Regions from separate parts of the Pseudovibrio sp. WM33 genome, predicted to be linked through region 1. Evidence: riboswitches for the same ligand, from Rfam matches in the RefSeq annotation. Region 1 holds a riboswitch; each other region holds the start of a gene.
The links. A riboswitch is a leader RNA that binds a small molecule or an ion and turns the genes downstream of it on or off. The one in region 1 is predicted to bind cobalamin.
Positions count from the first base shown of each region.

Region 2: another riboswitch for cobalamin. It lies ahead of PsWM33_RS06155 (TonB-dependent receptor plug domain-containing protein); the one in region 1 lies ahead of PsWM33_RS25500 (energy-coupling factor ABC transporter permease).
Region 3: another riboswitch for cobalamin. It lies ahead of PsWM33_RS22275 (ABC transporter ATP-binding protein); the one in region 1 lies ahead of PsWM33_RS25500 (energy-coupling factor ABC transporter permease).

Region 1 covers NZ_LMCK01000152.1:25,936-29,211, reverse strand. The annotation lists gene PsWM33_RS25505 (hypothetical protein) at 1-731, shown strand, start outside; cobalamin riboswitch at 1,088-1,298, shown strand; gene PsWM33_RS25500 (energy-coupling factor ABC transporter permease) at 1,335-2,000, shown strand; gene ettA (energy-dependent translational throttle protein EttA) at 2,224-3,276, shown strand, end outside.
Region 2 covers NZ_LMCK01000023.1:39,329-42,604, forward strand. The annotation lists gene PsWM33_RS06145 (formate--tetrahydrofolate ligase) at 1-155, opposite strand, end outside; gene PsWM33_RS06150 (DMT family transporter) at 487-1,380, shown strand; cobalamin riboswitch at 1,557-1,769, shown strand; gene PsWM33_RS06155 (TonB-dependent receptor plug domain-containing protein) at 1,946-3,276, shown strand, end outside.
Region 3 covers NZ_LMCK01000126.1:62,836-66,111, reverse strand. The annotation lists gene PsWM33_RS22285 (FecCD family ABC transporter permease) at 1-268, opposite strand, end outside; gene PsWM33_RS22280 (ABC transporter substrate-binding protein) at 271-1,209, opposite strand; gene PsWM33_RS22275 (ABC transporter ATP-binding protein) at 1,221-2,003, opposite strand; cobalamin riboswitch at 2,349-2,558, opposite strand; gene PsWM33_RS22270 (RNA ligase family protein) at 2,682-3,276, opposite strand, start outside.

The sequences.
Region 1 (3,276 bases):
GGAGCTCAACCACAACGCGCCATGGTATCGTGGAAAGCATAGAGCGTATGGCTCGGGCCGGGAGCCCTGAATATGTGAAACTCGATGACCGTGTTGCTGTATTGGTTGGCGATGGGGCTTTATGGAGTGAGGCACTTGCTGGTGCGGACAATAAAGTGATGCCGCCCGAAGCTAGCGGTAGTTTTGGAAGCTTCGTTGTTTATTCTGAAAGCGTACGCGCTCATCTGTCATTACACGGGCCGAAGGCTGTTGGCGCGACGTATAGAGAGTTCGCTTTTCAGCCCCTGAAAGAGCTGGTGGGATTTTTGAAAGAACATCACTTCCAGATCTGGGTTTTAAGCTTTGGAGACCATGAAGTAGATCGCACTATGGCGGAGTTGAACTACGGGCTTCCAAGATTTCGGGTTATCGAGGTTACTCCCCACGCAGCAGCGGTGTCCTCAACAGATCTTGCTCGAACGATTTGGGAGAGAATAGGAACAGCACCTCAGATTTTTCTTGGACGATCTCACAGTGATCTTGGCTTACTGAAGCTTGCTGGCAAAGGTGAGGGGGTGCTCAAAATACAGATTTCTGCCAGTCAGGATGCTTCCATTCGCCCAGCAGATTCAACTCCTGATGAATCTGGAGAGCAGCAAAACTCATGGAGCTTTGTGATTTCTCCTAAGGAGCATTGGCTAAGGAAATATTCGTGGCAGGCACCTTCGGAGAGAACTTATAGTAAGAACTAATAGAAAATACTAAGACTTTCGTTGCAACCCACGTGAGATATATTTGATCTATTCTAGTTTTAATCGATTGAAAATCAGAGCGCTTTTGTAATGTTGAATAATATACGATGTTTTTGAGGTAATTTTATTTATTTTGATGAAGATCAATGAAGAGGTGGGGCACTCTGATATTTCTAACTACAGCTTCGGCTGGCACTCGGATGGGGGAGTGTCAACTTTCTTAAAGGCGTGTACCAACGGGTACACGCCTCTTTTTTTGCCTGCAGCTCTGGCGGGTTAAAAGGGCCATTGCATCCCTCTGATTGTTGCTTATCCCAATTGCCTCTTATTTTTAGTTGTGTCTTCTCCTGTAATTTAGGATATTCCCGCTGTTGGGTTCTGTAGAAGCCAAGCTTCTTGGATGAAAAGGGAATGCGGTAGGGATGACCAAAGATGGGCCCGAACCGCAGCTGCCCCCGCAACTGTTACGTGGTGCGTTCTTCTTAAAAGCCACTGGAGATGATCTCTGGGAAGGCGGAGGACGCAAAAGCCATAAGCCAGGAAACCTGCCCGACACGACATAAACTCATGACCGCACGGAGGGTGCGAAGAGGAGCATATTATATGCATATTGAACCGGGTTACGTTTCCGCCGCCAAGGTTATTGCTGCCAATGCAGGTGCAGTCGGTGTTTTTGTGTGGGGCTGCAAAGAGCAGGCCTCAGAATTTATGAAAGATCCGCTGATTCCTGTAAAGACACTGTTGGCTGCGGTTTTCTTTTCTATTTTCATGCAGAGCTTCCATATGTCCGTTGGAGCATCCGAACTCCATTTTATCGGTGCTATGGCCATGTATCTGACGCTGGGATTTACACCTGTTCTTCTTGGGTTTGCGCTCGGCTTGCTGTTGCAAGCGTTCGCGTTTGATCCGCAGGACATGTACCATTTGGGGGTCAACAGCCTATCTTTGATGCTGCCGCTTATCTCTGTACATTATTTGAGTGGCCGTCAGTTGTTCGCTAAGGATCTGACCAAACGTTTGACTTTTGCGCAGATCCTGAAGTTGGATGCGATGTATTATGCTGGTGTGACTGGCATGGTTGGCTTCTGGTTGATGATTGGTGAAGTTGCTACGCCGTTTACGGCATGGGCGCAGTTTGCTCTGTCTTATCTGGTAATTGTTGCGTGTGAACCATTAGTCACCTTCATTGCTGTGAAGGGGCTCAAGGCGGTTGAAGACAATGCGATTGTTCGGAACCTGACAGTAGTTCCGCAGCTGAAGCTGGCATAAGTTTTTACGAGTTTGATTGTTATTGGGGCGGCAGCGGAAACCTGCTGCCCTTTTTCTTGCGTGGAAGTGACCAGGTGTTGTCGTGAAATTCCTCGTTTGAGGAGAAAAAGCGACGGATTTGATCATCGCTGAAGTGTTATGGATTGCCCCTTGGCGCTGCTTCCACTATGAGTGCTCTCCAGAGATTTCATTGTTTACACAGATCAGGAGATGCAGGCAGTCCATGGCGCGCCAGTTCATCTATCACATGCACGGGGTCTCCAAGGCCTACGGTGCAAAAAAAGTACTCGACAATATTCACCTGTCTTTCTACCCGGATGCGAAAATCGGTATCCTTGGTCCAAACGGTGCAGGTAAGTCTACTCTTTTGAAGATCATGGCTGGTCTTGATAAAGAGTACACCGGTGAAGCATGGGCTGCAGAAGGTGCCAAAGTTGGCTATCTGCCGCAGGAACCAAAGCTGAACGAGGACAAGACCGTCCTTGAAAACGTGATGGAAGGCGTTGCGCACAAGCAGGCTCTTCTGGATCGTTATAACGAACTGATGATGAATTACTCAGATGAGACAGCCGATGAAGGTGCTCAGCTGCAGGACATCATTGATGCGCAGGATCTGTGGAATCTGGAAAGCCAGGTTGAGATGGCAATGGAAGCGCTTCGCTGCCCTCCATCCGACTCGCCTGTAAATAACCTTTCTGGTGGTGAGCGTCGCCGTATCGCGTTGTGTCAGCTGCTCTTGTCCGAGCCTGACCTGATGCTGCTTGACGAACCAACCAACCACCTTGACGCTGAGACCGTGCACTGGCTGGAACGCCATCTGCGTGAGTTTAAGGGTTCAGTGCTGATCATTACCCACGATCGCTACTTCCTTGACAACGTGACTGGCTGGATTCTGGAGCTCGACCGCGGTCAGGGCATTCCTTATGAAGGCAACTACTCCACTTACCTTGGTCAGAAAACCAAGCGTATGGAGCAGGAAGGCCGTGAAAACATGGCTCGCTCCCGTGCGATCAAGCGTGAGCAGGAATGGATGGGCATGACGCCGAAGGGCCGTCAGACCAAGTCAAAAGCGCGTATTAATGCTTATGATGCTCTGTTGACTGCACAAGAAGAGCGTATGCCTTCTATTGAGCAGATCCTGATCCCTGTTGGTGAGCGTTTGGGCAATAATGTTATCGACGTTCAAGGCGTTTCCAAAGGCTTTGGCGATCGTTTGTTGATTGATGACCTGTCCTTCAAACTGCCGCGCGGGGGTATTGTTGGAATCATCGGTCCA
Region 2 (3,276 bases), on a different contig from region 1:
TATGGATTACTGCTCAGCTCAGGCATCTCATCCAGATTAGCCTTGGCTTTAAATCGGCCATAAGGTTCAAGAGCGTCCTCCGGGATCTTCAGATTTTGAGCGATGCGCGCAATGGGTTTCATGTCTGCTGCGCGGGCAATTTCAATATCTTTCATGGAAAATCTCCAGATTAGAACGTGTAATCAAATGAGCCGGAGAGAGCGTCAAAAACGCAAATCAGGCAGGAACAGCAATGTAATCTCTACGTAGAATCTCTACCGAATGCACCTGCAAAGTTCAAGATTGAGGTAGGGCACTTGAAACTAACTTAGTTAACGGTGCTCATCTGTGTTTTGCTGAGATGTGAAATATTATTGCCTGAATAGCTGTTGGTCTGTTCTAAAAATCACCAGACTGCGCTTGCGCGGCAAATCCAAGAGCAGTAGAGCTGGTTGGCTTTTATAAACAAACTGCGCCGTGCCGTAGTTTCGTCGGTTAGGTCACCCCATGTTTTTATTTGAAGTTGCCGCGCTAGGTGCCGCTGCCACCTGGGCTATTGGTGGTCTCATTTCAGCAAAACCTGCAGCACACCTTGGAGCCATTGGCTTCAACTGTGTGCGTATGTGGTTTGTTGTGGTGTTTCTGGGTATCTATGTCATTGCAACAGGCACATGGAATACGGTTGATTCAAGCCACGCCTCTCTTATCTTTCTCTCTGGCTTTGTCGGCATCTTCATGGGGGACACTTTGTTGTTCCTCACGCTAAACCGTATGGGGCCTCGCCGCACAGCCATCCTGTTTTCCATGAACGCACCCATATCAGCGCTTCTCGGTTGGTTGTTTCTGTCAGAGGAACTGTCATTTCAGGCGCTTGTTGGTATCTTATTCGTTTTAGTGGGCGTTATTCTCTCCATTGCGTTTGGAAAGCGCAAAGACCAGCTCCATAAATGGGAGGCGATTAGAGGTCCTGTTGCCATTGGTATCCTCTTTGGCACGTTGGCCGCACTTTCCCAATCAGTAGGGTCAATCATCATTCGCCCCGTTATGGAAAGTGGAGCAGATCCTGTTGCGATTTCTCTTATGCGCTGCACCATTGCAGCCTTTGGTTTGCTGGTGTTGTTTTACCTGCCGGGCCGTCCATTCAGATTGGCGAACCCAATCAACAAAGAGATCGTCGCACTGGCCTCCTTGTCCGGCATGCTGGGCATGGGGATCGGTATGACGCTGATCCTCTATGCGCTGAGCGGCGGAGAGGTTGGTATCGTGTCTACCCTGTCAGCAACCACTCCAGCGATGATGCTGCCTGTTCTGTGGTGGCAAACCAAAGAGTTTCCTGCCATTGGGGCATGGATTGGCGCACTCCTCGTCATTCTTGGCTGTGCTTTGATTTTCATGAGTTAAACAAATGAGATGGCAACGATGCTGCCTAAGCACCACAAGCAGGTGCGACCTAAAGTGGCCGCACCGCAAGATCTGGTAGCGTGGCCGCATCAGCAATTTCTGTGAGTTTAGCTGGCAATTGGTCGAATTTTATCAAGTTCCTCGCTCAGCTAGTTGACGGAAGCCCCTGAAATCTGATCAATAGCCGGGCATTTGGTATTTTTGTCGATTAGATAAAAATGAAAAGGGAACACGGTTCATTTGGAAAAGCCGTGGCTGCCCCCGCAACTGTAAGCGTAGAGTTGTTGCTCACACATGCCACTGACGCAGCTGTTTAAAGCAGTGTTGGGAAGGCGGAGCAACAGTAAGGACGCGCAAGCCAGGAGACCTGCCAGATGCAGTCACTCACCCACGGTACGGGGCGTGCTAAGGGGCGGTATTCCGTTCAGGTGACATTCACAGTGCGTCTGAGTGGTGATGAATCTGACTTTGTTTCAACGGGTTAGAACCAATTTTCTTCAAAGGCGCACAATGCAATCAACAGCATGGCATCCGACATGGATGCTGTGAATGATGGACCAAACTCGTGCGTAACACATCTTGGATCGCAGCTACCCTCAAATCCGGCGTAGCTCTCTCAGCTCTCCTCAGCTCAACTCTAATCTCCTCCGCAAACGAGACCGAGCTCGACGAAATCATCGTCATCGCCAACAGAACGGAAACCGAAGCCGGCAAAGTCGGCTCCACTACCCACGTTGTCACCGAAGAAGACCTAAAGAACGACGGCGCTACGTTTGTCTCCGAATACTTGACAAAATTGCCGGGTATCTCTTTTTCGCAAAACGGCGGAGCGGGTAAAACAAGTGCTCTGCGCATTCGTGGAATGAGTGGTTATTACACGAAGATTTTGCTGGATGGTGTCGATATTGCTGACCCGTCTGGTACGCAAGTTGAAGCTCGCCTTGAGCATGTCCTACTTAATGATGTTGAGCGTATTGAAATCTTAAAAGGCTCGCACAGTGCATTATATGGTGGCCAAGCGGTGGGGGGTGTTATCAATATCATCACCAAACGCGCTGCGCCGGGCACCGTGAAGCATAATGCGGCCATCGAGGGCGGCAGCTACGGAACCGTCAATGCTGCCTATGGATTTCAGGCGGCGACTGAAACAGCAGATATCGCAGTAAATGTGCAGCGCTACCATACTGATGGGTTTAGTGCGCAAACCCCAAAAAGTGACACAGCAGATGAAGATGGTTATGAGAACCTGACCTTTTCTGCAAAAGGTTCAGTCGATGTCACAGAGGCTCTGAACCTATATTTTGTTGCACGCGGTACGGATGGTCACAGCGAGTTTGACGGATATAATAACCCTGATGCACGTAATGAACAGGACTACCATCAGTATATGGGTAAGTTAGGTGCTAATTTTGCGTGGTTAGATGATAGGATGACAACTGACGCCTCATTCCAGATAGTCGATACAACGCGCAAGTATTACGGTGACAATCCAGGGACTTACAAAGGCGATCGCTACAAGTTTGATGTCCTCAATACCTTCGATGTAACAGACGAAATCACGCTGAACTTTGGTGGTGATTGGATGCATGAGGACTATGCAGAATACGGAAGTAGCCGGATCTTTGGGGGTTTTGTTGAAGCTATGGTCGACCCATCAGATGAGCTAAGCCTTTCTCTTTCATCACGTCTGGATCATCATTCTCGTTTCGGAACATACTGGTCTGGTCGCGCTACAACGTCCTACCGAATTATTGAGGGGACACGTTTTCGCTCAAGCATTGGCAATGGCTTCCGCGCGCCAGCTCTGAATGAGCTTTTTGGCAAATGGGGGCCCAATCCAAATCTGAAGCCGGAGACGAGCTTGAGCTTTGATGCTGGAATCGACCAGGAGTTCTT
Region 3 (3,276 bases), on a different contig from region 1:
CCACCATGATCGCCAGCAGTGCACGGGGCAGGCGGATCTCCCAGAGAATGCTCTCCCGCCCCAGCGACCAGCTCGGCTCAACCGTGCCCGGCACCAGTTTGTTGGCAAGAACACCCCATACAGTCTCCATGGAAATGGAAACCGCCCCAACGGAGACCGCAAGGCAGACAGAAAGAACCAGCGCAGCCAATCCCACGCAGCCAATCTGCAGCAAATGATGAGAAGAGCCCTCTTTGGAGGCTACAACAACGCCGGTTCCTTCGCTCATTGTTAGTTACCCCAGAATGCGGTTGCGAGTTTCTTGATCGCCTTGATGTTCCGTGGGCCCGGAGTTGCTTCAGCATATTCCAGCGTCACGAACCGGTCATTCTTCACCGCATCCATATCCGCAAAGGCGGGGTTGTTGAGCATGAACTCACGCTTCTGTGCAGCAGTCACTTCGCCGTAGTTGATAATCACGATCACTTCCGGGTTGGTCTCAACCACAGCCTCCCAGTTCACACGCACCCAGCTCTTATCCAGGGTATCCGTCACGTTGGTGCCGCCAGCAGCCTCAATCAGCGCGGTTGGCATCCCATAACGACCAGCAGTGAACGGAGAATCTTCACCTCCGTCATAAACAAACACACGCAGAGGCGTGTCGCCAGCGCTCAGGCCAGCCTTGAACTGCGCAAGGTCTTCACGATAAGCCTGCACCAACGCTTCCGCCCGCTCTTCAACGTCAAAGATGCGGCCAAGGTTCAAAAGGTCATTGTACATGTCATCCATGGAAACCTTTGGCTTCTCGCCAATATGGATGCAGCTCTCGGTCAGCTCATAAACCTTGATCCCAAACGGTGCCAGAGTTTCCGGCGTAACCGGGCCGCCAACCTTCATGCCGTAATTCCATCCGGCAAAAAAGAAGTCTGCATCAGCCCCAATCAACACTTCTTTGCTTGGGTATTTGGGAGCAAGCTCCGGCAATACAGCCACCTGATCAGTCAATTCAGCATCCAGCGTTTTCCAGCCAGAAATGCCAGTGTAACCTGCCATGTTGTCCTGCAATTCCAACGCCAGCATCATCTCGGTGAGATTGGAATCGTTGGAAATCGCCCGCTGTGGCACACCATCAAATGTGACGGTGCGGTTACAGCTCTTGACGGAAACCTCTGCCAGCGCAGCAGAAGAGGAAAGCAGCGCCACAGCCAGCGCCAAACCAAGTTTTTTCATGAAAAGTACCCTTAAGAATGCAGGTCGAATGTCAGAAGAGAGTGTTGTCGGTCCACCAGCTGATCGCGCGTTGTACGCACCTGAAAAGCCTTGGAAACCAAAGCGGGGGAGAGGATCTGCTCCGGCGCCCCAAAGCCAAGCATCTGCCCGTGGTCCAGCAACAGGATCTGGTCACACACCTCAGCCGCCATGTTCAGGTCATGCAAACTGGTGATGATCGTCAGATCCAGCTCTTCAATGAGCTTCAGAATCTCCAGCTGATGGCGAATGTCGAGATGGTTGGTCGGCTCATCCAGAATGAGCAGCTCTGGCTCTTGCGCCAGTGCCCGCGCCACCATCACCCGCTGCCGCTCCCCGCCAGAAAGCGTGCCAAACAACCGTCCGGCCAGCCCATCCAGCTGCAAAGCGCGGATAGCATGGTCCACCACCTGCCGGTCGCGTTCGCCAGATGCCGCCAGACCGCTGCGATAAGGCGTGCGCCCCAGCTCCACGATCTCACGCACCTTCAGCGCAAAGTCCGTCGGCTGCTCTTGCAACACCGCCGCCACCCGCTGCGCCGTCACTTTGGCGGAGAGGGACCAGATGTCATCACCACCAACGCAAATCTGCCCGCTCTTCGGCTTGTTGAACCGATAGAGCAGCCGCAACAGCGTAGACTTGCCAGCTCCGTTCGCGCCAACCACGCCAAGCACTTGGCCCGCAGCCAGCTCAAAACTCAATGGCTGCAAAACCAACGAACTCTTACGATCAGGTGCCCACGAAACATCGCGAACAGAAACAAAAGCCGCGCTCATGCCAAAGCACCCTTGCGCAGCTCAGCCCCAATCAACCAGCCGAAGGTGCCCAATTGATGAGAAACAGGATCAAGCATCGTACCAACCCACCTGAGTGAAACGCTACACATCATCAATGTAACGTTATAACGTTACATTGATTGTCGAATCCTGAAGCAAAAGTCAAGCGCACACGCGCGTCGACCATCAGCGGTTCGCAAAACGATCCGGGATAAAGTTTAAGTCTTGAGGAAACAGGTAACATAACGCCCTCCGCGCAAAGGCAGGGGCAAACAGAAACCGGATATGTGACAGGCTTTCGCCAATTCAACCATTATGGCCTCCTTCCGGGACGCCCCGCCCGGGTTGAAGTGAAACATAATGGCAGGTCTCCTGACTCGCGGGTCTGTGCTCAGCCAGCCTTCCCGGATCTCTCCAGTGGCATGCTTGGCCTCGCTCTCCGCTTACAGTTGCGGGGGCAGTCACGGAATTAGCGCCTGTTGGCTACACTTCACCGTGTTCCCTTTTAATCCCGAGGCCTTTCGCACCTCAGAAACCATAGGTGCGCATACTGAGTATTGAGCCCCCCAATTGCAAGAGGTTTCGCAAACGAACCTGAAACGCTGTTGATAGCAGCCTTACCCACCCACCGTCATCCCGCACTCGATGCGGGATCCAGATCGGCGGGCGTCGGAACCACTAGCCCTTCACTAGCCTGTTCTTGATGACTTCACCGTGCATCCAATGTGTGTCGCTCTGAACGTGATCAGCTCGCACATATTTGGCCATATGTGTTGCCATATCAGTCTCTTGGAAACTCACAGTGGTTCTGACGACAAAGCCTTCCTGCTTGTTCAGATCCAACTTATTCAACACAGCTTCGACGCTGGTTGGAGTAAACAAACCCCTGTGCAGCACCGGAACAGGGGTAATGCCAAGCTCTGCAAAACGGCCCAATGTCGCATCCCAGCTTTGTGTGACGCCATCAACGATCCAGGCAAAACCCAGAAAGTAGGAGGGTAAACTGTCATAGGAGACTGAATGCTGTGCGAAGAGATATTCACCAACAATCCGCTCATCCTCAGCAAGACACGGCGAAACACCTGCCGCAAAAGCTTTCATCCAATCACGGGATGGATGATACCCACTGTCAGGACTACGCGCATGGCATCCATTCTGCAGAATAGTCGTGTTCTCACCGTCCATCTTCTCGGTAAAGACAACTTCTGCGGCGCTTGCCAGAGCCGCCGAATCCTTCAGGATCTTGTCATCGCTCATAACACCGGGAGAGCTG